4 regions of the Streptomyces sp. NPDC023157 genome follow, and region 4 is predicted to be linked to each of the others. Evidence: riboswitches for the same ligand, from Rfam matches in the RefSeq annotation. Region 4 holds a riboswitch; each other region holds the start of a gene.
The links. Region 4 has a riboswitch for cyclic di-AMP ahead of ACZ3ZE_RS09450 (M23 family metallopeptidase). Riboswitches for the same ligand answer to the same signal wherever they lie in the genome.

Region 1 (7,782 bases), on a different contig from region 4:
AGGCGCTCCGGGTTGGTGACGAACAGGTCGTCGCCGACCAGCTGCACCTTGGCGCCCAGCTTGTCGGTGATGACCTTCCAGCCGGCCCAGTCGTCCTCGAACAGCGGGTCCTCGATGGAGACCAGCGGGTACGCGGAGACGAGCTCCTCGTAGTACTCGGTCATCTCGGCGGCCGAGCGGGACTTGCCCTCGAACTCGTACTTGCCGTCCTTGTAGAACTCGGAGGCGGCGCAGTCGAGCGCGAGCGCGATGTCCTTGCCCGGGACGTAGCCGGCCTGCTTGATGGCCTCGAGGATGAGGTCGAGCGCGGCGCGGTTGGAGTCCAGGTTCGGGGCGAAGCCGCCCTCGTCGCCGAGGCCGGTGGACAGACCCTTGTCCTTCAGGACCTTCTTGAGGGTGTGGTAGACCTCGGTGCCCCAGCGCAGGGCCTCGGAGAAGGACTCCGCGCCGATCGGCGCGATCATGAACTCCTGGATGTCCACGTTGGAGTCGGCGTGCGAGCCGCCGTTCAGGATGTTCATCATCGGAACGGGCAGCAGGTGCGCGTTCGGGCCGCCGAGGTAGCGGAAGAGCGGCAGGTCCGAGGCCTCGGAGGCGGCGTGCGCGACGGCGAGGGAGACGCCGAGGATGGCGTTGGCGCCGAGCGAGGACTTGTCCGGGGTGGCGTCCAGGTCGAACATCGCCTGGTCGATCAGACGCTGCTCGGTGGCGTCGTAGCCGACGAGCTCCGGGCCGATCTGCTCGATGACCGCGAGGACGGCCTTCTCGACACCCTTGCCCTGGTAACGGTTGGGGTCACCGTCGCGGAGCTCAAGGGCCTCGAACGCACCGGTGGAGGCACCGGACGGCACGGCAGCACGACCGGTGCTGCCGTCGTCGAGGCCGACCTCGACCTCGACCGTGGGGTTGCCTCGGGAGTCCAGGATTTCCCGGGCTACGACGACGTCGATGGACGGCACGAGCATCTCCTTCTGGGATGTGACGCTGGTTGTGACGCATGCGGCAAGGTCTCGTTCGCCTTGCGACAAGAGCCTAACCGGCTCCGGGGCTCCGGCCAGCCGGACGCCCGCCCCCTGGGACGAAAAAGGACCCAAGGGCACGCATCTGAGGACGAAAGACCCATTACTACTGATCAGTAGGGGCCTGAACGGGGAAACCCCGGTCCGGAGCGCACGGGGGAAGGGCGCTCCGGACCGGGGTGGTCACCGCGGGTGGGTCGTCAGGCTCACTTGAGGTGGAGCTGCTGGCCCGGGTAGATCAGGTCGGCGTTGTCGACGACGTCCTTGTTCAGCTCGAACAGCTTGGCCCAGCCGCCCTTGACGCCGTGCGCCTGGGCGATCTTGCTGAGGGTGTCGCCGGCGACGACCTTGTACTCGCCGTCGCCCTTCTTCACCTTCTTGCCGGTCGGAGTGGTGACCGTCTTCTTGGAGACGTTCTTCTTCGACGTGGTCTTCGGCGCCTGGCGCTGCTCGCTGCGGGTCGTCGGCTGCTCGGTGGAGCGCTTCGACGAGGAGGAGGAGGAGGACGACGACGAGGACGAGGAGCTGGAGCTCGACGAGCTGGAGGAGCTCGACGAGGCGGAGCCGCCGTCGTAAGCGGCGTTGGAGAGGCCCACGCCACAGCTCGGCCACGCGCCCTTGCCCTGGCCGGCCAGGACCTTCTCGGCGATGGCGATCTGCTGCGACTTCGACGCCTGGTTGGCGGTCGCGGCGTAGGCGGTGCCGCCGTACGCGGCCCAGGTGGAGGCCGAGAACTGCAGGCCGCCGTAGTAGCCGTTGCCGGTGTTGATGGACCAGTTGCCGCCGGACTCGCACGCGGCGACGGCGTCCCACTCGGAGGTGGTGGCGGCCGAGGCGGTGCCCGCGGCCATCAGCGGGGCGGCGACGGCGACACCGGTGACGCCGACGAGCGTGGCGACGCGGGTGGCCTTGGAGGGACGGCGGTGTTTGCCCTTGTTACCGGAAAACAGCATGGGAATTCTCCTCACCGACGCCTACGAGGTGAGCTGTCGGGTTCGGACCTGATGAGTTGTCCGGCCGCGTGTCCTTGCACGCGGCTTCACCCCAAGCCGATCGTCGGCCGTCTGTCTCAACGGCCGGGGCCGGCACTTACCTTGGGTCCCCCGCTCCTGCCTTCGGCGCTTGCGCGACGACTTCCCGTCGGCCGGCGGCAGGATTCGGCGTACCGGCGACGGGGCCCGCGGTGGCGAGCGGTCATGACCGTAGACATAGACCCGGGGGAAGTTCAAAGACCATCAACCCGGAAATATCGCCCCTACTTGCTCCCCCGAGAGGGGCGTTTGCGCAGGTGAGGGGCGACACGAGCAAACTTTGCGGACGTGACACGCCAGTTCGGCAAGAGAGACCCATGTCTCACTTACTCATAACGGACATTCAGCTACGAACCACTACGGCGCCGCGACGGGTTCGGCCTTCAACTCAAGGCTCTGACCAGGGATGATGAGGTCCGGGTCGGTGCCGACCGTCTTCTTGTTGGCGTCATAGAGGGCGGCCCAGCCGCCGGGCAGCGCGTTCTGCTGTGCAATGTCCGACAGACTGTCACCCGGCTTGACGGTGTATTCGTCAGCCTTGCCCGAGTTGTCCGCCTTCTCCCCGGCGACCGCGCTCTCCGCCGAGCCCTTACCGTCGGTCACGTCACCCGTCGACCCGTCACCCGGGGCCGCGTGCCGCCCGGATTCGGGCGTGGTGTCTGAGTTGCCCGAATCCTCCGACGCGGCGTCACCGCGGTGCTTGCCCGTACCGGGGGAGGCCGGATCCGTCGTACCGGGCGTACCGGGCATACCGGGCGCGCCCGAGGTGTCCGGCGTGCCGGGCGTGACCGGCGTGCCCGGTGTCGCGGAGCCGTCGGGGCCGGCCGGGGTCGCGGGCGCGGTCGTGGCGCCGCCCGACGGGGCCGTCGGGGTCACGGGCGCGGCCGGGGTGGCCGGGGTCGTGGTGGTCGCCCCGGGGCCGGCCGGGCGGCCGTCGGTCCGGTTGGACTCGGCGACCGGGCCCGTGGACGCCTTGGGCTTGACGGCGGACCCCGGGGAGACCGCGGGCTTCCTGCCGTCGTTCGTCAGGCCGGCGATCGGCGCGCAGGTGGCCCACTGGGTGTCGCCCGCGGCGAGTGCCCTGTCGGCGATGGTGATCTGCTGCGCGCGGCTGGCGAGGTCGGCGCTCGGCGCGTACGCCAGGCCGCCGTGCCGCTCCCAGCTCTCCTGGGTGAACTGGAGACCGCCGTAGAGCCCGTTGCCGAAGTTGGCGCTCCACGCGCCGCCCGACTCGCATTCGGCGACCCGGTCCCAGGTCGGGGCGTCCGCCGCGGAGGCGGAGCCGGTGGCGAGCAACGGCAGGGCCATGGCCGAGCCGGTGACGCCCGCCGCGACAACGAGAGCGGGGGCCTGGCGGGGTCTGCGGTGTCGTCCGTTCCCGGAGCGCATACGGACTGCCTTTCGCGTGGCTGCTGAGATTCCGGTGAACGTAGCGGCATTCGAACGTGAGTCACAAGTCGATGCAGCGGAGATCACGCGAAGATCACATTCCTGACGCCCCGTCAGTTATGCGTCAGTCGTGCGGCCGTTTGTGGGAAGCGCTGAACTCCACCGGAAGCGTGCGCAGGCCACGCATGATCAGCCCACCGCGCCACCGCAGTTCCGCCGGATCGGCCCCAAGTCGCAGGTCCGGCAGGCGAGTCAGGAGCGTCGCCAGCGCCGTCTGGCCCTCCAGGCGCGCCAGCGGAGCCCCCAGGCAGTAGTGGATGCCGTGCCCGTACCCGAGATGCTGGTTGTCACGCCGCGCCAGATCCAGGGTGTCGGGCCCCTCGAACCGCGCCGGGTCGCGGTCGGCGGCGGCCAGCACCACCAGCACCGGGTCGCCGGCCGGGATCTCCTGGCCGCCGATCGTGAGCGCCTGGGTCGCGAACCGCCAGGTCGCCATCTCCACCGGCCCGTCGTACCGCAGCAGCTCCTCGACGCCCGTCTCCAGGAGTCCGGTCTCGCCCGCGGCGATCGAATCCTGGAGGCGCGCCCGCTGGTCCGGGTTGCGCAGCAGCGCGTACACGCCGTTGCCGATGAGGTTGACCGTGGTCTCGAAGCCGGCGAAGAGCAGGATGAAGGCCATGGCGGCGGCCTCGTTCTCGGTGAGGTGCTCGCCGTGGTCGGAGGCCTTGATGAGCCCGGAGATCAGGTCGTCCCCCGGGGCCTCGCGCTTCTTGTGGATCAGTTCGAGCAGGTAGCCGCGCATCTTCTTCACCGAGCGCGCCACCCCGCCGCGCGGCCCGCCGCCGTGCCGGATCATCATCCCGGCCCAGTCCCGGAAGTCGTCCTGGTCCTCGCTCGGCACGCCCAGCAGGTCGCAGATCGCGTAGATGGGGAGCGGGAAGGCGAACTCGTGGATGAGGTCCGCGCTCCCCTTCTCCACGAAGGCGTCGATGAGCCGGTCGGTGAGCTCCTGCACGCGCGGCGCGAACTCCGCGACCCGGCGCGGGGTGAACGCCTTCGAGACGAGCCGCCGCAGCCGGGTGTGGTCCGGCGGGTCGATGTTGAGCAGGTGGGTCATCAGCTCGGCCTTGCGCTCGCCCGGGATGCCCGTCTTGCCCTTGGCGTGCGCCGGCTCGTCGTGGTGCGCCGGGTTCTTGGAGAGCCGCTGGTCGGCGAGCGCCTGCCGCGCGTCCGCGTACCGGGTCACCAGCCAGGCCTCCACCCCGCTGGGCAGCTTCGCCCGGTGCACCGGCGCGTGCTCGCGCAGCCAGGCGTAGGCGGGGTACGGATCGGTGGCGAACTCCCAGGTGAAGAGCTCGGGAGCGGGGGGCGGAACGGAAGCGGCGGGGGGCTCGTCGGGCATGCTCCCGACACTAACCCCCCGCCCGGACGGGCACGCGTCCCGCCCGTCCGGGCGGGACGCGTGCCCGTCCGCCACCTCCGGGCGTGCCCCCTCTTACAGGCCGGGTGTACCCCCCTTCCTTACAGGCCGGGTGTACCCCCCTTCCTTACAGGCGGGCGTACACCCCCCTTCTCCTACAAGCGGGCGTACACCCCCTTCGCCGTCAGCTGGTCGAAGGCCAGCCGGACCACGGTGGCGCTGTCGACCGGGAGCGGCCCGCCCACGGTGGTGATCTCCGCGTCCGTCAGGGAGCGCCGGATCAGCGTGAACTCGTCCAGCGAGCCCGTCAGCCGGTCCTTGTCCGCCCCCACGCTGTCGGGGCGCGCCCCGAGCTGGAGGCCGCGCACGTCGAAGCCGTCCTCGGAGGTCACGGCACCGGCGACGGCGCCGCTCGCGACGGACTGGAGGGCGGTGCCGTCGCCGACCGACAGGGTCAGCGTGCCGCCCTGCCGGCGCAGGACGACGTGCCGCCAGGTGTTGTCGCCGAAGACGGTCCCGGCCGGGGCCGCCGCCTCCAGGCTGGTGATGCCCCGGTCGGTCTGGAAGTGGGCGACGACCTTGTTCTCCTGGGAGAGGGCGCGGATCCACAGCTGGCGTTCCGCGGTGCCGGTCCCGTACGCCCAGACGAGCACCGGGCTGGTGTTGTCGGCCTGCCGGAAGCGGACCCAGGTCGCCAGGGTGAAGTCGCCGGAGCCGAGTGCCCGGTCCTCCCCGTAGGGGAGCTCCACGGTGCCGGTCTTCCCGTCGAGGTCGAGGGCGCGGCCGAATTTCGCGCCGGTGTCGGTGACGGTGGCGCCGGGGCGCACGACGCCGTGGCCGCAGTGCCGGGAGGCGTCGGGGGTGGCGCGGGCGGCCGGGTCGTCGGCGGGCCGGGTCACCAGGTGCTGTTCGGTGTTGTTGCCCTCCATGGTCCACCAGACGTACGGGTCGCGCGGGGCGCTGGATCCGCCGACGGCCGTGCTGTAGAGGCCGGTCTCCTCGGTCGCCGTCAGGGCCCGCTTGTAGTAGCGGAAGTCGTCGAGCTCGCCGGTGAGGACGTCGGTGCCGGTGGGCTTGGAGCCGACGCGGAAGCCCTCGGGGGCGGCGATGCCGTCCGTGAAGGAGCCGGTCAGGCCCTCGGCGGTGGTGGGGGTGCCGTTGTCGACGCGCAGGGTGACGGTGGTCGCCGCGGCGTCCGGGGTGGCCTTCTTGCGGGTCAGGGTCAGCAGGTGCCAGGCGTTGTCGCCGAAGGCGACGCGGTCGGTCCTCGTGTCGATGACGTCGAGCGGGACGGAGGCGCCGGCGGTCTCCAGGCGGGCGGTCAGGCGGTCGGCGGACGGCTTGGCCCGTACCCACAGGGAGGGCTTGCCGGAGGTGGACCCGTAGGCCCAGAGCAGGGCGGCGTCCTGCGGGTTGGCCGTGGAGTCGTAGCGGAACCAGAGGGCGAAGGTGAACTCGCCCGTGCCGTTGTCGGCGGCGGGGACGTAGGGCACCTCCACGCCCGGGAGGTTCGGGCCGACGGCGAGGGCGCCGCCGCCGATGCGGCCCTTGACGACCGCGCTCTCGGTGCTGGTGGTGCCGAGCACGGTGCCGTCGGCGCAGTGGCCGGAGACGTCGTCCTGGATGCGGGTGTTCACCAGGGCGACCGGGTCGGCGGTGTCGACGACCTCGAAGGGGAGGTGGGCCCTGAGCGCGGCCGGGGCCACGTCCTCGGGCCTCGCCCCGCGCAGGGCGTCCCGGTCCTGGTCCGAGAGGACCGTGCCGTACAGCCGGAACTCGTCGAGGGTGCCGGTGAACCCGTCGGTGGTGTCGGTGCCCGGCTTGTCGCCGAGGCGGATGCCGGCCGGGTCGGCGGTGCGTGCCGGGGCGAGCCGTCCGACGTCGGTGCGGGTGTCCTGGGCGGCGAGGCCGTCGACCCGGAGGGTGACGGCGGCGCCCTGGCGGGTGAGGACCAGGTGGTGCCAGAGCCCGTCGCCGAAGGCCTTCGCGGTCGGGTGCGCGGGCGCCTTGAGGGTCAGCGTCACGTGCTGCCCGCTGTCGCCCTCGACCCGGGCCATGACCTGGTCGTTCTGCGGCTGCACCCGGACCCACACCTGCGGGCGGGGGTCGCCGACCCCGTACGCCCACAGCAGGGTCTGCTGCGGGGTGGCGGCGGTGGCGTCGTACCGGAAGAAGAGGGAGTACGTGACGTCCCCGGCGCCCGGGTCGAGTTCGGGCGCGTAGGGGAGGTCGGCGGAGCCGTTGGCGCCGCCGTCCAGCTTGAGGCCCTGCCCGAAGCCGCGGGTGCCGAACTGGGCGCCCGGGGCGAGTGTGGCGCCGCTGCCGAGGTAGGCGTCGTCGGTCTGGACGGTCGTGTCGGGGCTGGTGCGGCCGGCGGCCGGGGAGGTCTGCGGCAGCGCGGTGCCCCGGGCGGCGAAGGTGCCGGGGATGTCCAGCTCGCCGACCGTGAAGCGGGTGAAGTAGATGTGCTCGGCCGAGAAGGACTGGCCGCCCTCGTGGACCATGCCGATCTCGCCGGCGGACAGCTCGGCGAGGTCGGAGTAGCCGGCCCGGTCCCCGAGCGCCTTGGCGACCTGCCCGCCGGGGGCGTCCTGCCAGCTCTCGCCGCGGTCGTCGGAGTAGCGGATCCGCATGCCCTGGCGCAGCGTCATGTGCGAGGGCGTCGACATGAGGAGCAGGTCGCCGGGGCGGCCGCGGTAGGTCTGGCGGGGTGCCAGCAGGCCCACCTGCACGTCGGGCCCCTTGAACCCCTTGGTCAGCCCCAGCTTGGGCACCATGAGGGCGCCGGTGGTGTCATCGACGGCGCGGGTGTGGGTGCGGTGGCCCTCCACCTGGGTGGCGTCGGTCGCGCTGACCCGTACGTCGTAGGGGCTGCGGGCGCTGACGTAGAGCTGGCCGCCGGGCAGCTCGGCCACCACCGGCT
Region 2 (7,782 bases), on a different contig from region 4:
GCCCCGGCCCGTCCTCAGCCCGGCCCCGTCCTCAGCCGTGCCTCAGCCCGTCACGAAGCAGAACTCGTTCCCCTCCGGGTCGCGCATCACCTGGAACGTGCCCTGCTCGTCCGTCACCGGACCGCCCGAGCGGCGCGCGCCCCACGGCAGCACCTCGTCGGCCGCCGCCACCGGGTCGGCCACCTCCACGTCCAGGTGCAGGCGGTTCTTCACCGCCTTGCCCTCCGGCACCCGCTGGAACGCGATCCGCACGAACCCCGGCGGATCGACGTACGACCAGTCCGGGCTCCGGTCCACCGGAGCCCCGCCGAGGAGGGCCGACCAGAACCGGGCGAGAGCGGCCGGGTCGGCACAGTCGAACACGATCTCCTGAACATGAGCACGCATGCGGGCCAGCGTACGGAGCTCAGGCCTCCGGCGCCGCCGTGAACGGCTCGGCGAACCGCGCGGTGAACCCCTCCGCGTCCCAGCGCCCGCCCAGCGCGGCGGCCAGCCAACCGGGCGCCGCCGCCCGGAACTCCGCCGCGTCGAGGGCGCCGGCGCCCGCGGGAACCGCGCCGAGCAGCGGCGCGTCCGCCACCCGCGGCAGGTCCGCCAGATTGCACCGCGCCGCCAGGTCCGGCGCCTCGGGCCAGCTGCCGACCACCACGCCCAACTGCTCGATCCCGCGCGCCCGGAGCGCCTCCCCGGTCAGCGCCACGGAGTTGAGGGTGCCGAGCCCCGCCGGGGCGACGACGAGCACCGGCGCGTCGAGCAGGCGGGCCGCGTCGGCGAGCGTCCCGCCCTGCTCGTCGAAGCGGACGAGGAGACCGCCGGCGCCCTCCACCAGGACCAGGTCGTGCTCCTCCGCCAGCTTCCTGGCCGCCTCCGCGACCTCCGCCGGGGTGACCGGCGCCATCCCCGCGCGGCGCGCCGCCGTGTTCGGCGCCAACGGCTCGGGGAAGCGCGCGAGTTCCGCCCCCACCACCGCCCCCGCCAACCGGCCCACTTCGTCCACGTCCCCCGCCTCGCCCTTCCCGACGCCCGTCTGAGCGGGCTTCAGCACGGCGACGGAGCGGCCGGAGGCATGAGCGGTGGCGGCGAGGGCGGCGGTGACGATGGTCTTGCCGATCTCGGTGCCGGTGCCGGTGACGACGATGACGGTCATGGGGGTCCTTTCGGGGGTGGTCCGGATGCGGGGGCTCGGGCTGGTCAGCCCGCTCGCGCCGCTTCGCGTACCGCGTGCGCGATGCGGGACACGTCCTCGTCGCTCGTCACGAACGGCGGCATCGTGTAGATCAGGTCGCGGAAGGGCCGGAGCCACACGCCCGCCCGGACCGCCGCCCGCGTCGCCGCCGCCATGTCGACCTCGTGGTCGAGCTGGACGACGCCGATCGCGCCGAGGACGCGGACGTCCCGTACGCCCGGGATGCCGGCCGCGTCCGCGAGGCCCGCGCGGAGGCCCGCCTCGACGCGTTTCACCTCGACCTGCCAGTCCTGGGAGAGGAGCAGGTCGATCGAGGCGAGGGCGACGGCCGAGGCCAGCGGGTTGCCCATGAAGGTGGGGCCGTGGGCCAGCACGGGGACCTCGCCGCGCGAGATGCCCTCGGCGACCCGGCTCGTGCAGAGCGTCGCGGCCATCGACAGATAGCCGCCGGTCAGCGCCTTGCCGACGCACATGACGTCCGGCGAGACCCCGGCGTGGTCGGCGGCGAACAAGGCCCCCGTCCGCCCGAACCCGGTCGCGATCTCGTCGAGGACGAGGAGGACACCGTGCTCGTCGCAGGCCTCCCGCAGCACCCGCAGGTACGCGGGGGAGTGGAAGCGCATGCCGCCCGCACCCTGCACCACCGGCTCCACGATCACCGCGGCCAGTTCGTCCGCGTGCCGCCCGATCGCCTCGCGGAGGAGATCCGCGTACGACTCCTCGTACGTGGCCGGCGGCGCGTCGACGAACACCTGCCGCTGCAGGACGCCGGACCACAGCTCGTGCATCCCGCCCTGCGGGTCGCACACCGACATGGGCTGCCAGGTGTCGCCGTGGTAGCCGCCGCGCCAGGTGAGCAGCCGCTGCTTGCCGGGGCGGCCGACGGAGCGCCAGTACTGGAGGCACATCTTGGCCGCGACCTCGACGGAGACCGAGCCGGAGTCGCTGAGGAAGACGTGCCGCAGGGGCTCGGGCGTGATCTCCACGAGGCGTGCGGCGAGCCGGACGGCGGGCTCGTGGGTGAGCCCGCCGAACATGACGTGGCTCATCCGGTCGAGCTGGCCGCGCACCGCCTCGTTCAGGACGGGGTGGTTGTAGCCGTGGATGGCCGACCACCAGGACGACATGCCGTCGATCAACTCGTCCTGGCCCTCGGCCGGTTCGGCGAGCCGGAGCCGTACCCCGGACGCGGAGTCCACGACCAGCGGCTCCGCGCGGCCCGGCATGGGGCCGTACGGGTGCCAGACGTGCGCCCGGTCCAGGGCCAGCAGTTCGTCGTTACGCATTCGGCGCGAGGTCCGTACCGGCACCCCGGCGGCGCACCGCCACCAGGTCGGTCCTGGCCTCGGAGACGGCCGGGGCCGCCTCCTCGGCCGCCGCGCCGCCGCACGGACCGCAGCCGCCACCGGCCGAGCCGTGCGACCCGCAGCCGCCGCCGGCCGCCTCCGCGTGCGACCCGCATCCGCCGCCCGCCGCGGCGGCAGCGGCCGCCACCGCGTCCGCGCGGTGCGCGGGGAGCGTCGTCGTGCCCGCGCCCTCCACCTCGAAGCCGGCGTCCGCGATCATGTCGAGGTCGGCCTGGCCGGCCTGGCCCTCGCTGGTCAGGTAGTCGCCGAGGAAGATCGAGTTGGCGATGTTCAGCGCCAGCGGCTGCATCGAGCGCAGATGGACCTCGCGGCCGCCCGCGATCCGTACCTCGACGTCCGGGCAGACGAACCGGACCATCGCGAGGATGCGCAGGCAGCGCTGCGGGGTGAGGTTCCACTCCTTGGCGAGCGGGGTGCCCTCGAAGGGGATGAGGAAGTTGACCGGCACCGAGTCCGAGTCGAGCTCGCGCAGCGCGAACACCACGTCGACCAGGTCCTCGTCGCTCTCGCCCATGCCCGCGATGAGGCCCGAGCAGGCGGACAGGCCCGCCGCGTGCGCCTTCTGCACGGTGTCCACGCGGTCCGCGTAGGTGTGGGTGGAGGTGATCTCCCCGTACGTCGCCTCGGACGTGTTCAGGTTGTGGTTGTACGCGTCGGCGCCGGCCTCCCGCAGCCGCTCCGCCTGGCCGTCCGAGAGCAGTCCGAGGCAGGCGCAGACCTCCACGCCCTCGTTTTCCTCCTTGATGGCCTCGATGGTCCTGCCGACCCGCTCGACGTCACGGTCCGTCGGGCCGCGTCCGCTCGCCACCAGGCAGACCCGCTTCGCGCCGCCCGCGACTCCGGCGGCGGCCGCCGCGGAGGCCTCGTCGGGCTTCAGCCACGTGTACTTGAGGATCCCCGCCGTGGAGCCGAGCCGCTGCGAACAGTACGAGCAGTCCTCGGGGCACAGGCCGGACTTCAGATTGACCAGATAGTTGAGCTTCACCCGCCGCCCGAACCACTGTCGGCGCACCTTGCCCGCGGCGGCCACCACATCCAGCAGGTCGTCGTCGGAGGTCGCCAGTACGGCGAGCGCTTCTTCACGGCTCGGCGACTCGCGCCGCAGCCCCTTGTCCACCAGCGTGTTCAGCAGGTCCATAAGCGCTGATCCTGGCGTACCGCACGCCCCTCGGCCAAGGAGGAACTGAACAAACGACCCCGTTTGAGGTGTGTGTATGGCCACACCCTGACCTCGGCCCGCGACCGTTAGGGTCTGTGCGCTGCCTACAAAAGGATCCGCCATGCCGTCGTACGCCGAGGACCCGCAGGACCCGAGCGCGGGACGGGACCCGCGCACGGCCGCCTTCGCCTGGACGGACACCGCGGCACGGCAGCGGGAGCGGGCGGGGCTGGTCCGTACGCTGCGCCCCCGGGCCGCCGAGTCCGAACTGCTCGACCTGGCGGGCAACGACTACCTGGGGCTGACCCGGCGGCCGGAGATCACCGAGGCGGCGGCCGACGCGGCCCGCCGCTGGGGCGCGGGCGCCACCGGCTCACGCCTCGTCACCGGCTCCACCCGGCTGCACGCGCGCCTGGAGCGCGAACTCGCCGAGTTCAGCGGCTTCGAGGCCGCCCTCGTCTTCTCCTCCGGCTACACCGCGAACCTGGCCGCGCTGACCGCGCTCTCCGTCCGGGACGGGCTGATCGTCTCCGACGCCGGCAACCACGCGTCGATCGTGGACGGCTGCCGCCTGGCGCGCGCCGAGACGGCCGTGGTCCCGCACGCCGACCCCGAGGCCGTCGCCAAGACCCTGGGCGCCCACCCGGGGCGCCCGGCGCTCGCCGTCAGCGACTCCGTCTTCTCCGTGGACGGCGACCGGGCGCCGCTCGCCGAGCTGGCCGCGGCCTGCCGGGCGCACGGCGCGGGCCTGGTCGTCGACGACGCCCACGGCTTCGGCGTCCTGGGCGAGGGCGGGCGCGGCGCGCTCCACGAGGCGGGGCTCGCGGGCGACCCGGACGTCGTCGCCACCCTCACCCTCTCCAAGTCCCTCGGCAGCCAGGGCGGCGCGGTCCTCGGACCGGCCCGGGTCATCGAGCACCTGGTCAACGCGGCCCGTACCTTCATCTTCGACACCGGGCTCGCCCCGGCCGCCGCGGGCGGCGCCCTCGCGAGCCTGCGGCTGATCGCCGCCGAGCCGGGGCTCGCCGCCCGCGCCCGCGGCGTGGCGACGAGCCTGTACACGCTGCTCACCGGGGCGGGGCTGACCGCGGCCCGCCCGGACGCGGCCGTGGTGTCGGTGCGTGCCCCGGGGCCGCAGGAGGCGCTGCGGTGGGCCGCGGACTGCCGGGAACTGGGTCTCGGGGTGGGCTGCTTCCGGCCGCCGTCGGTTCCGGACGGCATCTCGCGGCTGCGGCTGACCGCGCGCGCGGACCTCACGGACGGGCAGATCGAGCGGGCCGTCGGGACGATCCTGCGGACGGCACCGGCCGGGGCGGTGGACGCGGGGCGGGACGCGGTCTGACCGCGGGTCACGCACGCCTGTCCGGTCGCCCGTCGCGGCGTTCACCGCATCGAGCGACAGATATCCGCATATCTTGGTCGATCGCCACCCAGCGCGGCACGATCGGTGGCAGTGTGGCGCGCAGCGCAATCCGGGGCCGGGCCCGGTGGGAAAGGGACAGCGTCGCCATGGCAGATCAGCAGGAAGCAACCGTCACGCTGCCGAGTGATCCCGCGTCGGTGTCGGCCGCCCGGCGGTACGTCGCCGAGGTCCTCGGGTCCTGGGGGCTCGACGACGCGGACGACATCGCGGACACGGTGCGGCTGATCGTCTCCGAGCTGGCGACCAACGCCGTGCAGCACACCTTCGGCCAGTCGCCGACCTTCACGGTCGACGTCCGCCTGGAGCGCGACGAGCAGTTGCGCATCGGGGTGACCGACAGTCATCCGCGCTGGCCGCGGCGGCTGCCCGCCGCGGTGCAGCAGGACAACGGGCGCGGCATGGTGATCATCCGCTATCTGGCCGCCGAGGCGGGCGGGCGGCTCACGGTGACACCCACGCGGGAGGGCGGCAAGACGGTCTGGATCAGGCTGCCCTGGCCGGCGGCGCACGCCGCGTAGGGAGAGTGCCGGGCGGGAGGAGGGGCCGGCGGCGCCACCGGGCGCTCCTCCCGCACCGTCGTGCGGCGCGTTCCGCGTGTACGCGGTCCACGCGCATGCTCGCGGCGCGTTCCTCGTACGGGGTCACGCACCGCGTGCGGCGCGTCGGCTGATCAGACCGATGCGCGGGTACGGCGGGGTCCGCCCGTCAGCGGACGCGGCCGTAGAGGACCTTGGAGCTCCAGATCTTGTCCAGCTTCACCCATGAGCCGGTCTTCGGCGAGTGCCAGATCTTGTTGTTACCCGCGTAGATTCCGACGTGGTACACCCTTCCGCCGGAATGGAAGAAGACCAGGTCCCCCTTCTGCCGGCCGGCCGCCGAGATGTGCCGGGTCTTGTTGTACTGCTGCTGCGCGGTGCGGGGCAGCGTCTTGCCCGCCTTCTTGTACGAGTAGAGCGTGAGGCCCGAGCAGTCGAAACGGCCGGGTCCCGAGGCTCCGTACCTGTACGGCGATCCCTTCTTCGAGGCGGCGACGTTCAAGGCCTTGTCGGCGTAGGACGTCGCTGCCTGGGCCTCCGGCGCCGCTCCTGGGGCGAGCAGCGTGCCGCCGACGGCGGCGAGGGTGAGAGCCGAGACGGCTCCGGCCCGGGACAGCAGGGACGGGACATGCATCTGCGCAGTCATGCGCAACCCTTCGTCAGCCGCCTGTGAAGGATGACCTGTCGGGTTCGGGCAGGCGAAGATGCCCGGCCGCGGCTGCGGCTTCACCCCAAGGAACGTCCGCACACTGCGCGAACGCCCCGTACTGCTCGGGTCCTCCACTCCTGCCGATCCACTCCTGTCGACCAGACGTCCGGGACAGCGGCAGGACTCGGCGTCCGCCCGGACCGCCCCGCCGTGGGTGGCGGGGGCTTGTCGTCGTCGAGGATCTTGACCCACATCCAGGGCGAAATCCGAGCTGAAACGGCGATATGTGAGGCTCCTCACGACTGATCCATACGGGTGGACAGTCAGGTTTCTCGATCGTCGGGAGGGTGGCCGATGAGCCCCGCACCTGCGACGGAACGCCCGATTCGGCCAGATGTGTACTCCTGTTGCGCAACTTGCCTGAGCTACATATCGATGCGGCGACTACGCCGAACGGAGGAGGGTTTCTGCGGTTCCCGTGCCCCGGGCGGCCCTCGACACGACACGCGGGAGTGTCAACTCGCTGGCTCCTCGGGGACGGTGACCCGGCCGGCCCGTCGCTCCCCGTCCAACACCCGTAACGCGCGCGCCAATGTGTCGGCGTGGACCTCGCTCTCGCCCCGCATATGCATGAGTGTCAGGGCGTCACGGAGGGCCGTCGCGCGCCCCACCAGCGCCTGAGCCGCGCGAAGTGCCCCATAGGTATGCGTGGATCTGGATGGATTGATCCTGCCGAGGAGGTCGACGACCTCCAGATAGGTGTCGACGAGGTCGCCCTCGGCGCGCGTCAGGGCGGGGAGCGGCGGCAGCTCCGGGACCATGGCGGGCTCACCGCTCCCCGGCGCCGGCGGAGTGGCCCCGGCTCTGCACCACGTGGTCCACCAGGCCGTAGGCGCGGGCGGCCGGCGCGTCGAGCACGGTGGTCCGGTCGAGGTCGGCGGTGGTCCGCTCGCGGCTCTGTCCGGTGTTCTCGGCGAGGAGGGCGACGACCAGGTCGCGCTGGCGCAGCAATTCCCGCGCGTGGAGGTCCAGATCGCTGGGCTGTCCGCGCAACGGTTCGTCCAGGGCGGGCTGCTGGAGGACGATCCGGGCCCCCGGCAGCGCCAGCCGGCGTCCCGGGGCGCCGGCGGCGAGCAGGACGGCGGCGGGGCCGACGGCCTGGCCGAGGCAGGTGGTCCCCACCTCGCAGGAGAGCGTCCGCATCGTGTCGTGGATCGCGGTCATGGCGCTGACCGAGCCGCCGGGGGAGTTGATGTAGAGGGAGACCGCCTGGCCGGGGGCCGCGTAGTCGAGGTGCAGGAACTGGGCGATGACGTCGTTGGCCGAGGTCTCGTCGACCGGCGTGCCGAGGAAGACGATCCGGCCCTCCAGCAGCTTCGAGTAGGGGTCGAGCGTGCGGCTGCCGTAGGAGGTGCGCTCGGTGAACTCGGGAAGGACATGGCGGGCGTGGGGCATGGCGTAC
Region 3 (7,782 bases), on a different contig from region 4:
CACGAGCCGCGCACGCCCGACGTCGCCGTCGTCACGGTCCGCCCCGACCAGCCGTACCCCTTCCGTGCCGGGCAGTACACCGCCCTGGAGACGCCCTGGTGGCCGCGGGTCTGGCGGCACTACTCCTTCGCCTCCGCGCCCCGCTCCGACGGGCTGCTCTCCTTCCATGTGAAGGCCGTGCCCGCGGGCTGGGTCTCGAACGCGCTCGTGCACCGGGCCCGGCCCGGGGACGTCCTGCGGCTCGGCGGCCCCACCGGCTCGATGACCGTCGACCACCACACCGACAACGGGCTGCTGTGCCTCGGCGGCGGTACGGGCATCGCCCCGATCAAGGCGCTGGTCGAGGACGTGGCCCAGCACGGCCGGCGCCGCTCCGTCGACGTGTTCTACGGCGCCCGCAGCAATGAGGACCTGTACGACATCGAGACCATGCTGCGGCTCCAGCAGTCGCACCCCTGGCTCTCCGTGCGCCCCGTCGTGGACGACGGGGCCGGCGGAGCCCTGTCCGGCGGCCTTCCCGGAGCCGTCCGCGAGTTCGGTCCGTGGCACACGTACGAGGCGTACCTCTCCGGCCCGCCCGGCATGATCCGTCGCGGTGTCGACACCCTCGTGGGCATCGGCATCCCCACCCACCGCATACGGCACGACTCCATCGAAGAACTGGTCGGGACGAGGAATTGAGCACCTTCGAGCACACCGGTCCGCGCTCGGCGACGCCGCCGCGCACCATCCGCCCGGGCAGCGACGGCGAGCACCTGGTCCAGCGGCGTACGGGCACCACCGAGCGCGCCGACCGGTTCTACGCCGAGCAGGTCCTCGACCGGCTCAACCCCCGGATGCGGGAGTTCGTGGCCCGCCAGGAGATGTTCTTCCTGGCCACCGCCGACCGGCACGGCGCCTGCGACAACACCTTCCGGGCGGGACCGGCCGGCTTCCTCCACGTCCTGGACGAGCTGCGGCTCGCCTACCCCGAGTACCGGGGGAACGGCGTCCAGGCCAGCCTCGGCAACATCGAGGAGAACCCGCACGTCGGCCTCCTGATGGTCGACTTCCTCCGGGACCGCGTCGGACTCCACGTGAACGGCACGGCCCGGGTCGTGGCCGACGACGTGATGCGGGCCGACCACCCCGGACTCACGGTCGACCCGGTGCCGGGGCGGCGCGCCCTGAGCTGGGTGGAGATCACCGTGGAGGAGGCGTACATCCACTGCGCCAAGCACATCCCGCACCTCCAGAAGGTGCCGCGGCACGGTCCCGGCCGGGCGTGGGGCACCGACGACGTCCGGCGCAAGGGTGGCGACTTCTTCGGCGCCGCCGCGGACGCGCCGGAGCGGGGACCGTTCCTGCCGCCGCCCCGCGCGGGCGCGGAGACCTGGCGGGCGGAGGCCGAGCGGGCGCTGGAGCGGGCGGAGCGGCGACGCCACCCGTCCGAGGGGTTCAGCGGCTGGTTCCGCAGGGGCACCGAAAGCCGGATTCCCTAAGCTCTCAAATCAATCGGATCCGGACATGTCCGATTAAGTGCGGGCCGGTGATCTGAGTCACGGTCGGACATTCCGCCGGAATGCTGTCGCGGCGTCATGCGCGAACCCCCGGGAACCAGTTGGAGAAAAGGATCACGGCACGCCGATTGATCCTTTTCCGACCCATAAAAGATCTGCTTGCTTTTGCGAATCAGGCCCTTGTTCTCGCTGTTCGCCTTCGCCTACGGTCACCCGTCATCCGGACGGAACGCCGAATCCTGCCGCCGCCCGGGTACCGCACTCACCCACTCGTACGGCAGGAGCGGGGGACCCAGGTTCGCCGCCGTCCCGGTCTCCGGGGCGGCTCGGGGTGAAGCCGCGCGCCGCGCGGCCGGGCAGCTCCTGCCCGAACCCGACAGCTCACCTCGCAGGCGAAGGAGAGGAAATCGCCATGCGTGGACACGGGAAGCACCGCCGCCCCAAGAACACCCCGCTCGCCCGCGGACTGGCCGTAGCCGGCCTCGCCGGCAGCGCCGCACTCGCCCTGCCGCTCGCCGGGGCCACCGGCGCGGCGGCCGAGACCCCGCGGGCGCCGCAGACGGTCCAGTCCGTCGCGTCCGTCGGGTCCGTCACGTCCGTCGGGTCCGTCACGTCCGTCGCAATCGAAAAGGCGGCGGCTCGGACGGTGAAGGCGAACGGTCTCGTGCGCTATTCCGTGGTCGCCGGCGACTCGCTCTCGAAAATCGCCCGGAAGCACCACGTGAGCGGCGGCTGGAAGACGATCTACCGCGACAACCGCGCCGCCGTCGGCGCGGACCCGGGCCTCATCCGCCCTGGCCTGCGACTCGCCATCGACACGCGGAACGCCCAGAGCACCCAGGCCGCCGAGAGCGCGGAGCGTCCGGCGGTGGCGCGTTCGGGTGCCGCGAGCGGCACCGCCGCCGCGCGTCCGGCGGTCGCGCGCCAGGCGTTCGCCGTGTCGCCCGCCGTGGCACGGGCCGCGGCCCAGGCGCCCGCCGTCTCGTCGGCGACCTCGGCCGTCTCGTACACGAACGACCTGGACGGCTGGATCCGCGAGTCGCTCTCCATCATGGCCAAGAACGGCATCCCGGGCAGCTACGACGGCATCTACCGCAACGTCATGCGCGAGTCCTCGGGCAACCCGCTGGCCATCAACAACTGGGACTCCAACGCCCTCGCCGGCACCCCGTCCAAGGGCCTGCTCCAGGTGATCGAACCCACCTTCCAGGCCTACCACGTCGCCGGCACGGCCTTCGACCTCTACGACCCGGTCGCCAACATCACCGCCGCCTGCAACTACGCGGCCGCCCGCTACGGCTCCATCGACAACGTCAACAGCGCCTACTGACGGGACCGCGCGGCCGCCCGGCCGAGGCGTCCGCCGAAGGTGTCCCTATGATGGCGTTACCCCCGGTAGCGGCAGCATGGGGACACCACGGCCGGAAGGAGCGCCCGGAGATGACGGGCTGGAACGCGCGGAACATCCCCTCCCAGGGAGGGCGGACAGCGGTGGTCACCGGAGCCAACAGCGGCATCGGATACGTCACCGCCCGCGAGCTGGCCCGCGCCGGTGCACACGTCCTCCTCGCCTGCCGCAGCCGCACCCGCGGCGAGGCGGCCCTGTCCCGGCTGCGCGACGAAGTCCCGCGGGCGTCGGCCGAGTTCGCGCCGCTCGACCTCGGCGACCTCGCCTCCGTACGCACCTTCGCCGCCGCCCACGCCGAGCGCGACCAACGGCTCGACCTGCTCGTCAACAACGCGGGCGTGATGGCCCTGCCGCACGGCCGCACCGCCGACGGCTTCGAGACCCAGTTCGGCGTGAACCACCTCGGCCACTTCGCGCTCACCGGCCTGCTCATGCCGCTGCTGCTGCGCACCCCGGGCGCCCGGATCGTCAGTCTCTCCAGCGGCTTCCACGCGCTGGCCGACCTGGACCACACCGACCTCAACGCCGAACGCCGCTACCGGCGGTGGATCGCCTACGGGCGCTCCAAGACGGCCAACCTCCTCTTCGTCCACGAACTCTCCCGCCGCCTGGCCGCCGCCGGCTCCGGGATCGTCGCGGCCGCCGCCCACCCCGGCTACGCCGCCACCAACCTGCAGACGGCCGGCCCCCGCCAGGAGGGCCGCAGGACCGCCGCGCGCCTGATGGAGCTGGGCAACCGGATCATCGCGCAGCCCGCCGCCGGCGGAGCCCTGCCCACCCTGTACGCCGCCACCGCACCCGGCGTGCGCCCCGACGCCTTCATCGGCCCCAAGCTGGGCTGGCGCGGCGCGCCCACCCGGTCCTGGCGGGCCGGGTGGACACTCGACGACACCTCCGGCGAACGCCTCTGGACCGCGTCCGAGGAACTCACCGGCGTCCGGTACCCGTCACTGGCCGGCTAGGAGCCCGCGCCCCGGCCGCCGTTCCTCAGACGCCCGCGAGGCCCGTGGCTGAGGCGCCCGCGAGGCCCGTGGCTGAGGCGCCCGAGCGGCCCGCGGCTCAGGCGAGGAACTCCCCGTCGCGGGCCACCACGACGCCGCCGTGCACGACCAGGTCCCGGCGCGGCATGTCCACCACGACCTGGGGCAGGCACTCGCCGCGTACGAGGACGAAGTCGGCGGGCGCCCCGGGCCTGAGGTCGGCGTGCGGCAGGCCCATGACGTCCGCGCCGCCGTTCGCGGCGACGCCGTAGCAGTCGCTCAGCTCGTCGTCGAGGCGGACGTCCGTGACCCAGCCGAGAAGGTGGGCGCGGTGCATCATGTCCGCGTTGCCGAACGGGCTCCAGGAGTCCCGCACGCCGTCGGAGCCGAGGCCCACCCGTACACCGTGCTCGCGGAGCCGGGCGATCGGCAGGACCAGCGAGTCGGAGGGCGCGACGGTCGTGAGGGCGATGTCCTGGGCGCCCAGATCGGCGGCGATCGCACCCAGATCGCGGTCGGAAAGGGCGGGCAGACAGAAGACGTGGCTGACGGTGACCTTGCCGGCGAGCGACAGGGCGCGGGTGCGGTCGATGATGCCGCGCATCGCCTTGAGCCCCTTCTCGCCACGGTCGTGCAGGTGGATGTCCACGCCGACGCCGTGGCGGTCCGCGATGCCGAAGACCAGGTCGAGCTGCTCGTCGAGGGCCTGGTCGAAGCCGATCGGGTCGATGCCGCCGATCATGTCCACGAGTCCCTGGCGGGCCGCGTCCTCCAGCAGCTTCGCCGTCCCCGGGGTCCGGATGACACCGTGCTGGGGGAACGCGACGATCTGGACGTCGAGCGCGTGCCGCAGCCGCGCCCGCGCGTCGGCGACGCCCCGCACGCCGGCCAGGCCGTACGCCGGGGCCACGTCGGCGTGGGCGCGCATCGCCCGGGTGCCGCGGGCGACGGCGTGGGACATCAGCCCGTACGCCCGCTCGGCGACCGGCCGGCGCTGGCTGCGGAACAGCTCCACGTCCTGCGCGACGTAGTCGGCGATGCCGCTCGCCGGGCGCCGGGACACCCAGGAGCCGCCCCAGGTCGTCTTGTCGGGGTGGATGTGCGCGTCCACCAGAGCCGGCAGCGCGATCCGGCCCCCGCCGTCGATGACCTTCGCGCCACGCGGCGCGGGGCCGTCCGAGACGAGCCCGTCGACGACCACGAGGTCCGTCGCCTTCGCCGCGCCGAAGACGCGCACATCGCGGAAGACCACCGTCTTGTCGCGCTGCCGTGCGGCACCGGCGCCAGTGGCGGTCGCGGCTTCGGCGGGTGCGGCCGTCGCGGGGGCGGCGGCGCCCACGGTGGCCGTCGTACCGGCCAGGGCGGCGGCGCCGGCCAGCATCGTGCGACGGGAGAGCGCGGGGGAGGGGGACGACGGCTGCATGGGGACTCCTTGGGGAGGGGTCAACGGCTCCCCGTTTTTGTATACCAAGCAGTGCGTGCCGAACAAGAGAGGAAGGTCGGAGGCGGAGAATCCCAGATGAGAGCCGATGGTGAGGGTGTGAGTAGGGAGGGCTAGAGCTGGGCCCCACTCTTGGTATACAAAGTCTCTCAGGCGTCGCCGAAGAGGGAGCGCAGGGCGACCGCCCTGCTGTCCCGTACGTGCAGCAGCGTGCTGGCCCCCGCGGCCTCCGCGTCCCCGGCCGCGATGTGCCGGAACATCTCGGCGTGCTGGGCCCGCATGTGGGCGGGCTCCTCGCGGAGTCCGAAGAGCAGGCGCAGCTGCCAGCTCAGCTGCTCCATCATGCGCGCGAGCAGCGGATTGCCGGCCATGGCGACGACACCCTCGTGGAACGCCGTGTGCGCGGCGACCTCCCGCGCCCCTTCAGCTTCGGCCGCCGCCGACTCGGCCTGGTGGAGTGTCGCCTCCAGCGCGGTCAGCCCCTCGGCGTCGCCCGCCGCCGCGATCCGGGCCGCGAGCCGCGAGGCCTGGACCGCCAGGGGCTCCCACACCTCGTACAGGTGCTCCACGTCGGTGCGCTCCAGGCGTCGTACGCGCACCCCGCTGTGCGGGAGCAGTTCGAGCAGGCCCTCGGCGACGAGCGCGCGGAGCGCCTCGCGGACCGGTACGCGCGACATGCCGAGCTCCTCGGCGACCTCCCGCTCGACGAGCCGGGCACCCTGCTCGTACCGCCGGTCGACGATCCGCTGCAGGACGGCCTCGCGCGCCCGCGCTCCGAGCGGGCCCGATCCGGCCTCCTTGGCCGTCGCCCCGGTCCTGCTGCTGTCCGCCACCTGTCCGACCTCTTCCGTCCTCCGCCGGGACCACCCGGGCCCGCCGCGCCGAGGATACGACGGGCGGGCCCGGCCGGCCGGATCAGACGGCCGCCGGTTCCGCCGTCTGATCGGCGGCGGGCGCGGGCGTCGCCGTGGCGCGGGGGCCTTGGGCGGCGCGCAGACCGAACCGCGCGATGACGGCGACGAGGGCGAAGGCCGTCGCCCCGATCCAGAAGGTGAGGGTGAAGCCGGACTCCGCGGGCAGCGGCGGGACGCCCGCCGGCAGGTGCTCCACGGTCTTCGACGCCAGGATCGTGGTGACGACGGCGCTGCCGATCGCGCTGCCGGTGGAGCGCGAGATGGAGTTGATGCCGTTGGCTATGCCGCTCTGGTGGTGCGGGACGCTCGCCATGATGACGGCCGGCATGGCCGCGTAACCGAAGCTGACGGCCGCGCCGACGATCACGCCGGCGCCGATCACCGAGAGGGTGTGGCCGTGGTCCAGGGCGAGCCAGCCGAAGCCCACGGCGCCGAGCGCGGCGGCCAGGATCAGTGCCGTGCGCGGACCGCGGTGGCGGACCAGCTGGCCGCCGACGGGGGAGGCGAGCAGCGAGACGATCGCGCCGGGCAGCAGGAACTGCACGGAGGCGCGCAGGATCGACGCGTCGAACCCGTACCCGGTGAGGGCCTCGGGCATCTGGACGAGGTACGAGACGCCCAGGAAGTTCGCGAACATGCCGAAGCCGACGAGGATGCCGGCCAGGTTGGCCATGAGCACCGGCCGGTGCACGAACATGCGCATGTCGACGAGGGGCTCGCGGACCTTCAGCTCGATCAGCACCCAGACGCCGGTCATGACGGCAGCGCCCACGAAGCTGCCCAGCGTACGGCCGGAGGTCCAGCCCCACTCGTGCCCCTGCGAGATGGGCAGCAGCAGGAGCAGCAGGGTGATGCCGAGGGCCAGCGCGCCGAGGAAGTCGGTGCGGCCGCCCGTCTTGTGGCGGGTCGCGGGGACCAGGAAGAGGACCCCGAGCAGGGCGAGCGCGGCGAAGCCGGTCGCCATCCAGAAGGCGCTGCGGTAGTCGGCGTCCGGGCCGGAGGTCAGCAGGCCGGTGGCGACGAGCGCGAGACCGCTGCCGAAGGCGAGGGTGCCGCTGACCAGGGACATGGCGCCGGGCAGCTTCTGCGGCCTGACCTCCTCGCGCAGGACGGACAGCGCGAGCGGGAAGATCGCCGTCGCCGCGCCCTGGAGCACACGGCCCAGGATCAGCAGGGGCAGCGAGGTCGCCAGGGCGGCGACGACGGAGCCGACGACCATGACGCCGAGCACCGCCACGAGGGTGGGCTTCTTGCCGTGCTGGTCGCCGAAGCGGCCGAGCAGCGGCGTGAACACGGCGGCGGAGAGCAGCGTGGCGGTGGTCACCCAGCTCACCTCGGCCGTGGAGACGCCGAGGTCGGCACGGATCAGGCCGAGGATCGGGACCGGCAGGGTCTGCATCATCGACACGACCATGGCGGCCAGGCTCAGCGCGAAGACGATGACGGTCTCGCGTCTGGCGTCGGCCGTGGACGGCGGGGTGGTGGTGCTCATGTGGGGGCCTTCTCCATGCCTCATCGCTCCGTCCCTCATCGCTTCAGG
Region 4 (7,782 bases):
TTCACCCGGATCGGCGCCCCCGACGAGCTGACGACCCGCTACCTCGACGCGCTGGACCGGCAGGCCGTGGCGGTGCGCGAGGCGCTGGGGGACGCGGCGCCGGTGCGGTTCGCCACGGCCGCGTTCGGCGGCGGCACGCCCACCTATCTGTCCGCCGCCGAGCTGGAGCGGCTCTGCGACATCGCCGAGCGGCGGATGGGCGCCGACCTGCGGGCGGTGCCGCTGTCCGTGGAGACCTCCCCGGCCACGGCGACCGCCGACCGGCTCGCGATCCTCGCCGAGCGGGGCGCGACCCGGCTGAGCATCGGCGTGCAGAGCTTCGTCGAGGAGGAGGCCCGGGCCGCCGTGCGCCCGCAGCGCCGCGCCGACGTCGAGGCCGCCCTCGGACGCATCCGGGACACCGGCGTCCCAGTCCTCAACATCGACCTCATCTACGGCATCGACGGCCAGACCGAGGCGTCCTGGCGCCGGTCGCTCGACGCCGCGCTCCAGTGGCGGCCCGAGGAGCTGTACCTCTACCCGCTGTACGTCCGCCCGCTCACCGGCCTCGGCCGGCAGACCGGCGGGCAGGACGCCGACCGGGAGTGGGACGAGCAGCGGCTGCGGCTCTACCGGCACGGCCGGGACCATCTCCTCGCCCGGGGGTACCGGCAGGTGTCGATGCGCATGTTCCGGCGCGCGGACGCGCCCGCGCTCGGCCCCGACGACCACGCCTGCCAGACCGACGGCATGATCGGCCTGGGCTGCGGCGCCCGCTCCTACACCTCGCGGCTGCACTACTCCTTCGACTACGCGGTCGGGATGCGCGAGATCCGCTCGATCATCGACACGTACACGGGGACGGCGGACTTCTCCCGGGCCGAGGTGGGCCGCCCGACCGACCCGGACGAGGCCCGCCGCCGCCATCTGCTGCAGTCGCTGCTCCAGGCCGAGGGCATGCCGACGGCCGACTACACGGCCCGCTTCGGCGCCTCGCCCTTCGCGGACTTCCCGGCCGAGCTGGCCCGCTTCGAGGAGCTGGGCTGGCTGGACGGGGACGCGCCCGACGGGCTGCTCCGGCTCTCCCCGGAGGGCCTCGCGCACTCGGACGGGCTCGGCCCCGAGCTGTTCTCCCCGGCGGTGCGGGCGGCGATGGCCGCGTACGAGGCGAAGTAGCGGGGCCCGGCATGGATCTGACCCTGCTGTACCGGGGCCCGCTGGCCTCCTGCGACTACGACTGCCCGTACTGCCCGTTCGCCAAGCGCCGCGACAGCCGTGCGGCGCTGACGGCCGACCGGGCCGCCCTGGAGCGCTTCGCCGGCTGGGCGGCGGAGCGGCGGGACGACCGGCTGCGCGTCCTGTTCACCCCGTGGGGCGAGGGCCTGGTGCGGTCCTGGTACCGCCGCACGCTGGTCGAGCTGTCCCGGCTGCCGCACGTGGAGCGGGTGGCGATCCAGACCAATCTGAGCTGCCGTACGGAGTGGCTGGACGAGGCCGACCCGGACACGGTGGCCCTGTGGTGCACGTACCACCCGGGCCAGACGCCGTACGAGCGGTTCCTCGGCAAGTGCCACGCGCTCGCGGGGCGCGGCATCCGCTTCAGCGTGGGGATCGTCGGCCTGCCGGAGCACCTGGCCGCCGCGCGCCGGCTGCGCGCCGAGCTGCCGGCCGGCGTCTATCTGTGGGTGAACGCGGCCGAGGGCCACAGCTACACCGACGAGGAGGCCGAGGACTGGACGGTCCTCGACCCTCTCTTCCCGTACAGCCGGCATCCACACCGCTCGGCCGGGCTGCCGTGCCGCACCGGCGAGTCCGTCGTCTCGGTGGACGGCGACGGGACGGTGCGGCGCTGCCACTTCGTCAAGGCCGAGCTGGGCAACCTCTACGACGGCTCGTACCGGGCCGCGCTGCGCCCGCGGCCCTGTCCGCTCGCCGTCTGCGACTGTCACATCGGCTACGTCCACCTGGAGACGCTGCCGCTGTACGACGTGTTCGCCGGCGGCGTCCTGGAGCGGATACCGGCCGGCCTCCCCGTGTCCCCCTCGGACGTCTCCTAGAGAGGCATGAGGTCGGGGCGCTTGGCCTCGACGTGGTCCCCGGAGCTCTCGCCGCGCAGCCGGCGCCCGATCCACGGGACCAGGTACTCCTTCGCCCAGTGGATGTCGTCCTTGCGGACCTCCAGGGTGCCGCGCGGGGGCTGCGGCGGCCAGGCCTGGTCCGGGTCGGCCGGCACCGGAAGGCCGAGGACCTGGGCGGCGCGCAGCGCGACCCGGGTGTGCCCCTCGGCCGACAGGTGGAGCCGGTCGTCGTCCCAGGCGCGCCGGTCCTGGACCGACTTCAGCGACCACAGGTCGAGCACCGGGCAGTCGTAGCGGTCGGCGATGGCCCGGACGTGGGCGGTGTAGGTGGCGATCTTCCCGCGCAGGTGCTTCAGGACGGGCACGTCGCGCGTGTCGAAGCCGGTCGTCACCATGACGGTGCCCACGGCGGAGGTCAGGTCGGCGACCGCGCGCTCGAAGCGCTCGGCCACGTCGTCGGGGTCGGTCCCGGGGCGGATGATGTCGTTGCCGCCGGCGCAGAAGGTCACCAGGTCGGGGGCGAGTTCCTTCGCCCGGGGGACCTGTTCCGCGACGATCTGGTCGAGAAGGCGCCCCCGCACCGCCAGGTTGGCGTAGCGGAAGGCGTCGTTCTCCGGCAGCTGGTCGGCGAGCAGGACCGCGAACCGGTCCGCCCATCCGACGTACGTCCCGTCGGGGCCGGGGTCGCCGACGCCCTCCGTGAAGCTGTCACCGATCGCCGCGTACGACCCGAATGCGTTCTTGTCTCTTGTTCTCGAATCGTCTGCCACGGGAGCACATCTTTCCCTTATGGATGTGACCTACGCGACCGTAAGGAGGGGTTGACGACAGGTGACATATGCCACCGATAAAGATTCCACCAAGCCGGAATACGCCGGAGGCCCGGCACAGGGGTGCCGGGCCTCCGGGGTGAACCGGTGAGTTCTATGGGACAGATGCCCCAGATGTCTCAGACGCGTCAGATGCTGACGCCGTGCTGGCGCAGGACGGCCAGCGGGTCGATGTCGGAGCCGTACTCCGGCCCGGTGCGCATCTCGAAGTGCAGGTGCGGTCCGGTGACGTTGCCGGTCGCGCCGGACAGGCCGATCTGCTGGCCGCCGCTGACCGTCTGGCCGGCGGAGACGGAGAGCGAGGAGAGGTGCCCGTACTGCGAGAAGGTGCCGTCGGCGTGCTGGATGACGACCTGGTTGCCGTACGCGCCGCCCCAGCCGGCCGAGTAGACGGTGCCGGGTCCGACCGCGCGGACGGTGGTGCCGGTGGAGGCGATGAAGTCGACACCGGTGTGGTAGCCGGAGGACCACATCGAGCCGGAGGCCCGGTACGGGGTGGAGACGGCGCCGCCGGCGATGGGGGTGACCCAGCCGGAGGAGGAGGTCTGGCCGGCCGAGGAGGACGACGAAGAGGAGGACGAGGCCGACGAGGCGGACGAGGAGGAAGCCGTCGAGGTGGCGGCGGCCGAGGAGCGCTCGCTGCCGCGGGAGGCGCGCGTGTCGTCGCCGGTGCTCTGCGCGCCGCGCTCGGGGGCGGTCGCCTTCGGCGCGTGGGCCTTGGCGGTGCTCTTGGCGCCGAGGGTGAGCTTCATGCCGGGGAGGATCAGCGAGGGGTCCTCGCCGACGACCTGGCGGTTGTCGCGGTAGAGCTTCTGCCAGCCGCCGGCCAGGTGGTGCTCGCCGGCGATCTTGGACAGGTAGTCGCCGCGGACGACGGTGTACGCCCTCGGGGCGGCGGCGGGCGCGGCGGCCGGGGCCTGGGCGGGGGCCGCGGCGGCGACGGCCTGCGGGGCCTTCGCGGTCGGGGCGGCCTGCTCGGCGGCGTGCGCGCCGGTCGCGCCGATGAGCGGCAGGACGACGACGGCGCCACCGGTACCGGCGGCGACGAACCCGCGGGTGATCGGGTTGACCTTGGGACGGCGGTGCTTACCCTTCGCGGGCATGGCGATTTCCTCTCCGTCGCCTGCGAGGTGAGCTGTCGGGTTCGGACTGGAGATGTCCGGTCGCGTTGCGCGCGACTTCACCCCGAGCCGTCCTTCTTCGAGGGATCGGCGTACTACCTGGGTCCCCCGCTCCTGCCTTGTACGGGTGGTGTGCGGATTCCGGGCGGCGGCAGGATTAGGCGGTCCGTCCGGATTGAGCGCGACGCTAGACGAGGCGGGTGGGCGTGAACAAGCCACCGATTTCCCGACAGTGACTCAGGTGCGATTTCCGGCCGGAATTGCGGTCACCCTCCGTGGATGACGGTCCCTCGATTTCCCTTTCCGGAAGGGAATTTGGAAAAGACGATCAGGCACGGTCCGTCACGTCTATGACGCTGCTCACGCACCGAATCCCATCTCCCCCGGTATCAGGGCGCGTTACCCCTAAGGGTTCAATTCGGACAGAATGCTCATTCCAGCCCGAGGGGGTGCGGTCGGGGCCTCTCACCTGGATGATTGCCTCAGGAACCGATCTCGAGACCAGGAGCATCCGTGACGCAGACGACGACCGAGCCCGAGCTGACCGGCGTACGCAACTTCCGCGACCTCGGCGGACTGCCGACGGTGGACGGACGGAGCGTGCGCGCCGGACGCCTCTTCCGCAGCGGTCACCTGGCGCACGCCACGCCGGAGGACGCGACGTTTCTCGCCACCCTCGCCCTGCACACCGTCTTCGACTTCCGCAACGAGGCCGACCGGCGCATGGAGGGGGCGGACGTGGAGCTGCCCGGCGTGCGGAACGTGAACATACCGCTCAACGACCCGGCCGACGGCAAGGAGTTCTGGAAGCTGGTGCGTTCGGGCGACCTGACGCAGCTGCGCGGGATCCTGGGCGACGGCAAGGCCGCGGCCCGGATGTCCGACTCGTACCGGAAGATGATCGTGGAGCGGACGGCCGAGCACAGCCGCGTCCTGCACGCGATGGCCGAGGAGAGCGTCCCGGCCCTGATGCACTGTGCCGCCGGCAAGGACCGCGCCGGTCTGTCCATCGCGATCACGCTGCTCGCCCTCGGCGTCGAGCGCGAGGCGATCGAGGCGGACTACGTGAAGTCGAACGAGCCGCACCGCCGCTACAAGGTGCAGCGCAGCTCCACCGCCGAGGACGCCATGTCGCCCGAGGTGATGGAGCTGCTGAGCCCGCTCTTCGACGCGCGGGTGGAGTATCTGCGGGCCGCGTTCGCGACCATCGAGGAGACCTGGGGCTCGGTCGAGGCCTACCTGGCGGAGGGGCTGCGGCTCGCCCCGGAGACCCGGGAGCGGCTGCGCGAGCGGCTGCTCGTCGGGGCGTAGCGCCCACACCCCCTCCCGGTCACTTGCCGCCCATCGCGAACAGCAGGTAGAGGAAGCCGGCGAAGAGGTGCCCGGCGATCAGGTAGGCGAAGAGGCGGAGCACCAGCCCCTTGGGGAACTTGCCGTTGCCGCGCTCTTCGCCGGTGTCCGGTACGGAGTTCTGGGACATGTCGGTCCTTTCCACGGTCGGGAAGACTCGGGGGTGGTCAGCGCCGGTGCGGGGTTCCGTCGCCGAGGCACAGCTCGGCGACGGGACTCTGCATCAGGGTGTGGACGAAGAGCAGCTCGGCCCCGGCGCGGGTGGCGGCGCCGATCCGGTGCGGGGTGAGCGAGTCGAAGTGCGCGCTGTCCCCGGGATCGAGGACGTGCACCGCGTCGCCGAGGGCGAGCCGCACGCGGCCCTCCAGGACGTGGATCCACTCCTCGCCGGGGTGGACCCGCACGATGTCGGCGCGGGTGGCGTACGGCACGTGCACGCGCAGGCACTGCAGGGCGCGCCCGGCGCCGCCGGCCTGGCGGTAGATCCAGCCGTCGGCCTCGACCGGTTCGGAGCGCCCGGCGCGGACGACCGGGTCGTGCTCGGGGGGCGTCTCGCCCAGGAGCTCGGAGACCGTCGTACCGTAGATACGGGACAGGGCCAGCAGCATCGGCAGCGAGGGCTGCCGGTTGCCCGTCTCCAGGCGGGACAGGTGGGCCGGGGAGAGTCCGGCCCGCTGGGCGGCGGCCTCCAGGGTGAGCCCCCGGCGGCGGCGCAGGGCCCGCAGCTGCGGGGCGACGTCCGGCAGGAGGTCGGGCGCGCTGGGGGCGGCAGGGTCCGGGGAGGCTTCCCCGGGGACGTGGTCCATGCGTCCATTCCGCCAGGTTCATGCCTCTGAGGCAAGTTTCTTGCCCCAGAGGCAAAAGACCGGAGAACGGCCCTGCCCGGCACGCGGTCAGCGCTGCGCGACCGCCTGCTTGACCAGCGTCTTGCCGAAGTCCCACATCAGTCCGCCGCCGCCGTGGGCGTCGTCCATGACCGCCGTGAAGGCGGTCACGAAGCGGTCCACGTCCGCCTCGTCGACGACCAGCGGCGGGATCAGCTTGATCACTTCCAGATGGTCGCCCGACACCTGGGTGAGGATCCGGTGCCGCTGGAGCAGTGGCACCACGACCATCTGCGCGAAGAGTCCCTTGCGGGCCGCCTGCAGCATCGTCCAGCGGCTGCGCAGCCCCAGGGAGGACGGGCGCCCGAACTCGATGCCGATCATCAGCCCACGGCCCCGGATCTCCTTGAGCAGCTCGTAGCGCGGCACGAGCTCCCGCAGCCGGGAGGACAGCAGGCCGCCGATCCGCCGGACGTGGGCGACGGTGCCCTCGGCCTCCATGACCGAGAGCACCGCGAGGCCGGCGGCCATCGCCTGCGCGTTCGCCCCGAAGCTGGCCGAGTGGACCAGGACCCGGTCCATCGACGAGTAGACCTTCTTGAAGATCCAGTCCCTGCCGAGCGTCGCACCGACCGGCACATAGCCTCCGGAGAGCGCCTTGGCGACGCAGACCAGGTCCGGCTCGACGCCCTCCTCGTGCTGGTACGCGTAGAAGTCGCCGGTCCGGCCGAGGCCGGTCTGCACCTCGTCGGCGATCAGCAGCGCGCCGTGCCGGTGCAGCAGCTCCTGGGCGGCGCGCAGGAAGCCCGGTGGGGACTCCAGGACGCCCTTGCCCTGGATCGGCTCCACGACGAACGCGGCCACGTCCCCCTTGCGCAGCTCCCGCTCCAGGGCGTCGAGGTCGCCGAGGCCGATCGCCGTGTCCGGCAGCAGCGGGCCGAAGCCGTCCCGGAAGCCGTCCTCTCCGTTGACGGAGAGCGAGCCGGTGGTCAGCCCGTGGAAGGCGTGGGAGCAGTAGAGGACCCTCGGCCGCCCCGTGGCACAGCGGGCGAACTTGAGGGCGGTCTCCACGGCCTCGGTGCCGCTGTTGCCGAAGAAGACCCGGTCGAGGTGGGGGCTGTGGGCGAGCAGCCGCTCGGCGAGCAGGCCGGGCAGCGGCTGGCAGTCGAAGCGGGTGAGGTCGGCGAGCTGGGCGTCGAGGACGTCGTGCAGCGCCTTGCGGACGACGGGGTGGTGCCGGCCCAGGCCCATGACGCCGAAGCCGGCGAGCATGTCCAGGTAGTCCGCCCCGTCGGCGTCCCAGAAGTGGGCACCCTCGGCCCGCTCGTACACCTTGTCGAATCCGATGGTGTGGAGCATGCGCGGGAGCTGGTGGTTGAGGTGCCGCGCGTGCAGCTCGTACCGCTCGCCCCCGCGCTCGGCGAGCAGCGCCCGCAGGTCGAACTCGCCCGTCATGACCGGCTCACCCGTGGTTCCCGTTGACGGTCTCCCGTACCGCGCGCAGGGACTCCTTCAGCGAGCCCATGGTGGCGAGGACGGCGGTGGGCTCGTAGCCGCAGTGCGCCATGCAGTTGGCGCAGCGGGGGTCCTTGCCGCGGCC

Region 1: linked by a shared signal. The riboswitch ahead of ACZ3ZE_RS33575 (transglycosylase family protein) and the one ahead of ACZ3ZE_RS09450 (M23 family metallopeptidase) in region 4 are both predicted to bind cyclic di-AMP.
Region 2: linked by a shared signal. The riboswitch ahead of ACZ3ZE_RS14415 (C40 family peptidase) and the one ahead of ACZ3ZE_RS09450 (M23 family metallopeptidase) in region 4 are both predicted to bind cyclic di-AMP.
Region 3: linked by a shared signal. The riboswitch ahead of ACZ3ZE_RS26785 (LysM peptidoglycan-binding domain-containing protein) and the one ahead of ACZ3ZE_RS09450 (M23 family metallopeptidase) in region 4 are both predicted to bind cyclic di-AMP.

What each region holds. Positions count from the first base shown of each region.
Region 1 is NZ_JBVHIL010000011.1:145,340-153,121, reverse strand. Features, by position in the region: gene eno (phosphopyruvate hydratase) at 1-959, opposite strand, end outside; gene ACZ3ZE_RS33575 (transglycosylase family protein) at 1,226-1,972, opposite strand; cyclic di-AMP (ydaO/yuaA leader) riboswitch at 1,976-2,150, opposite strand; gene ACZ3ZE_RS33570 (transglycosylase family protein) at 2,408-3,358, opposite strand; gene ACZ3ZE_RS33565 (cytochrome P450 family protein) at 3,564-4,841, opposite strand; gene ACZ3ZE_RS33560 (LamG-like jellyroll fold domain-containing protein) at 5,015-7,782, opposite strand, start outside.
Region 2 is NZ_JBVHIL010000003.1:767,229-775,010, reverse strand. Features, by position in the region: gene ACZ3ZE_RS14445 (VOC family protein) at 43-387, opposite strand; gene bioD (dethiobiotin synthase) at 407-1,147, opposite strand; gene ACZ3ZE_RS14435 (adenosylmethionine--8-amino-7-oxononanoate transaminase) at 1,192-2,472, opposite strand; gene bioB (biotin synthase BioB) at 2,465-3,691, opposite strand; gene ACZ3ZE_RS14425 (8-amino-7-oxononanoate synthase) at 3,834-5,054, shown strand; gene ACZ3ZE_RS14420 (ATP-binding protein) at 5,222-5,653, shown strand; gene ACZ3ZE_RS14415 (C40 family peptidase) at 5,841-6,317, opposite strand; cyclic di-AMP (ydaO/yuaA leader) riboswitch at 6,321-6,495, opposite strand; gene ACZ3ZE_RS14410 (hypothetical protein) at 6,836-7,141, opposite strand; gene ACZ3ZE_RS14405 (ATP-dependent Clp protease proteolytic subunit) at 7,149-7,775, opposite strand.
Region 3 is NZ_JBVHIL010000008.1:35,707-43,488, forward strand. Features, by position in the region: gene ACZ3ZE_RS26775 (globin domain-containing protein) at 1-681, shown strand, start outside; gene ACZ3ZE_RS26780 (pyridoxamine 5'-phosphate oxidase family protein) at 678-1,481, shown strand; cyclic di-AMP (ydaO/yuaA leader) riboswitch at 1,753-1,907, shown strand; gene ACZ3ZE_RS26785 (LysM peptidoglycan-binding domain-containing protein) at 1,912-2,829, shown strand; gene ACZ3ZE_RS26790 (oxidoreductase) at 2,940-3,869, shown strand; gene ACZ3ZE_RS26795 (amidohydrolase) at 3,967-5,310, opposite strand; gene ACZ3ZE_RS26800 (GntR family transcriptional regulator) at 5,478-6,161, opposite strand; gene ACZ3ZE_RS26805 (MFS transporter) at 6,244-7,734, opposite strand.
Region 4 is NZ_JBVHIL010000002.1:857,372-865,153, forward strand. Features, by position in the region: gene ACZ3ZE_RS09435 (STM4012 family radical SAM protein) at 1-1,155, shown strand, start outside; gene ACZ3ZE_RS09440 (STM4011 family radical SAM protein) at 1,167-2,036, shown strand; gene ACZ3ZE_RS09445 (SGNH/GDSL hydrolase family protein) at 2,033-2,827, opposite strand; gene ACZ3ZE_RS09450 (M23 family metallopeptidase) at 3,016-3,990, opposite strand; cyclic di-AMP (ydaO/yuaA leader) riboswitch at 3,993-4,148, opposite strand; gene ACZ3ZE_RS09455 (tyrosine-protein phosphatase) at 4,522-5,319, shown strand; gene ACZ3ZE_RS09460 (DUF6126 family protein) at 5,339-5,488, opposite strand; gene ACZ3ZE_RS09465 (helix-turn-helix domain-containing protein) at 5,526-6,164, opposite strand; gene ACZ3ZE_RS09470 (aspartate aminotransferase family protein) at 6,252-7,637, opposite strand; gene hpnH (adenosyl-hopene transferase HpnH) at 7,645-7,782, opposite strand, start outside.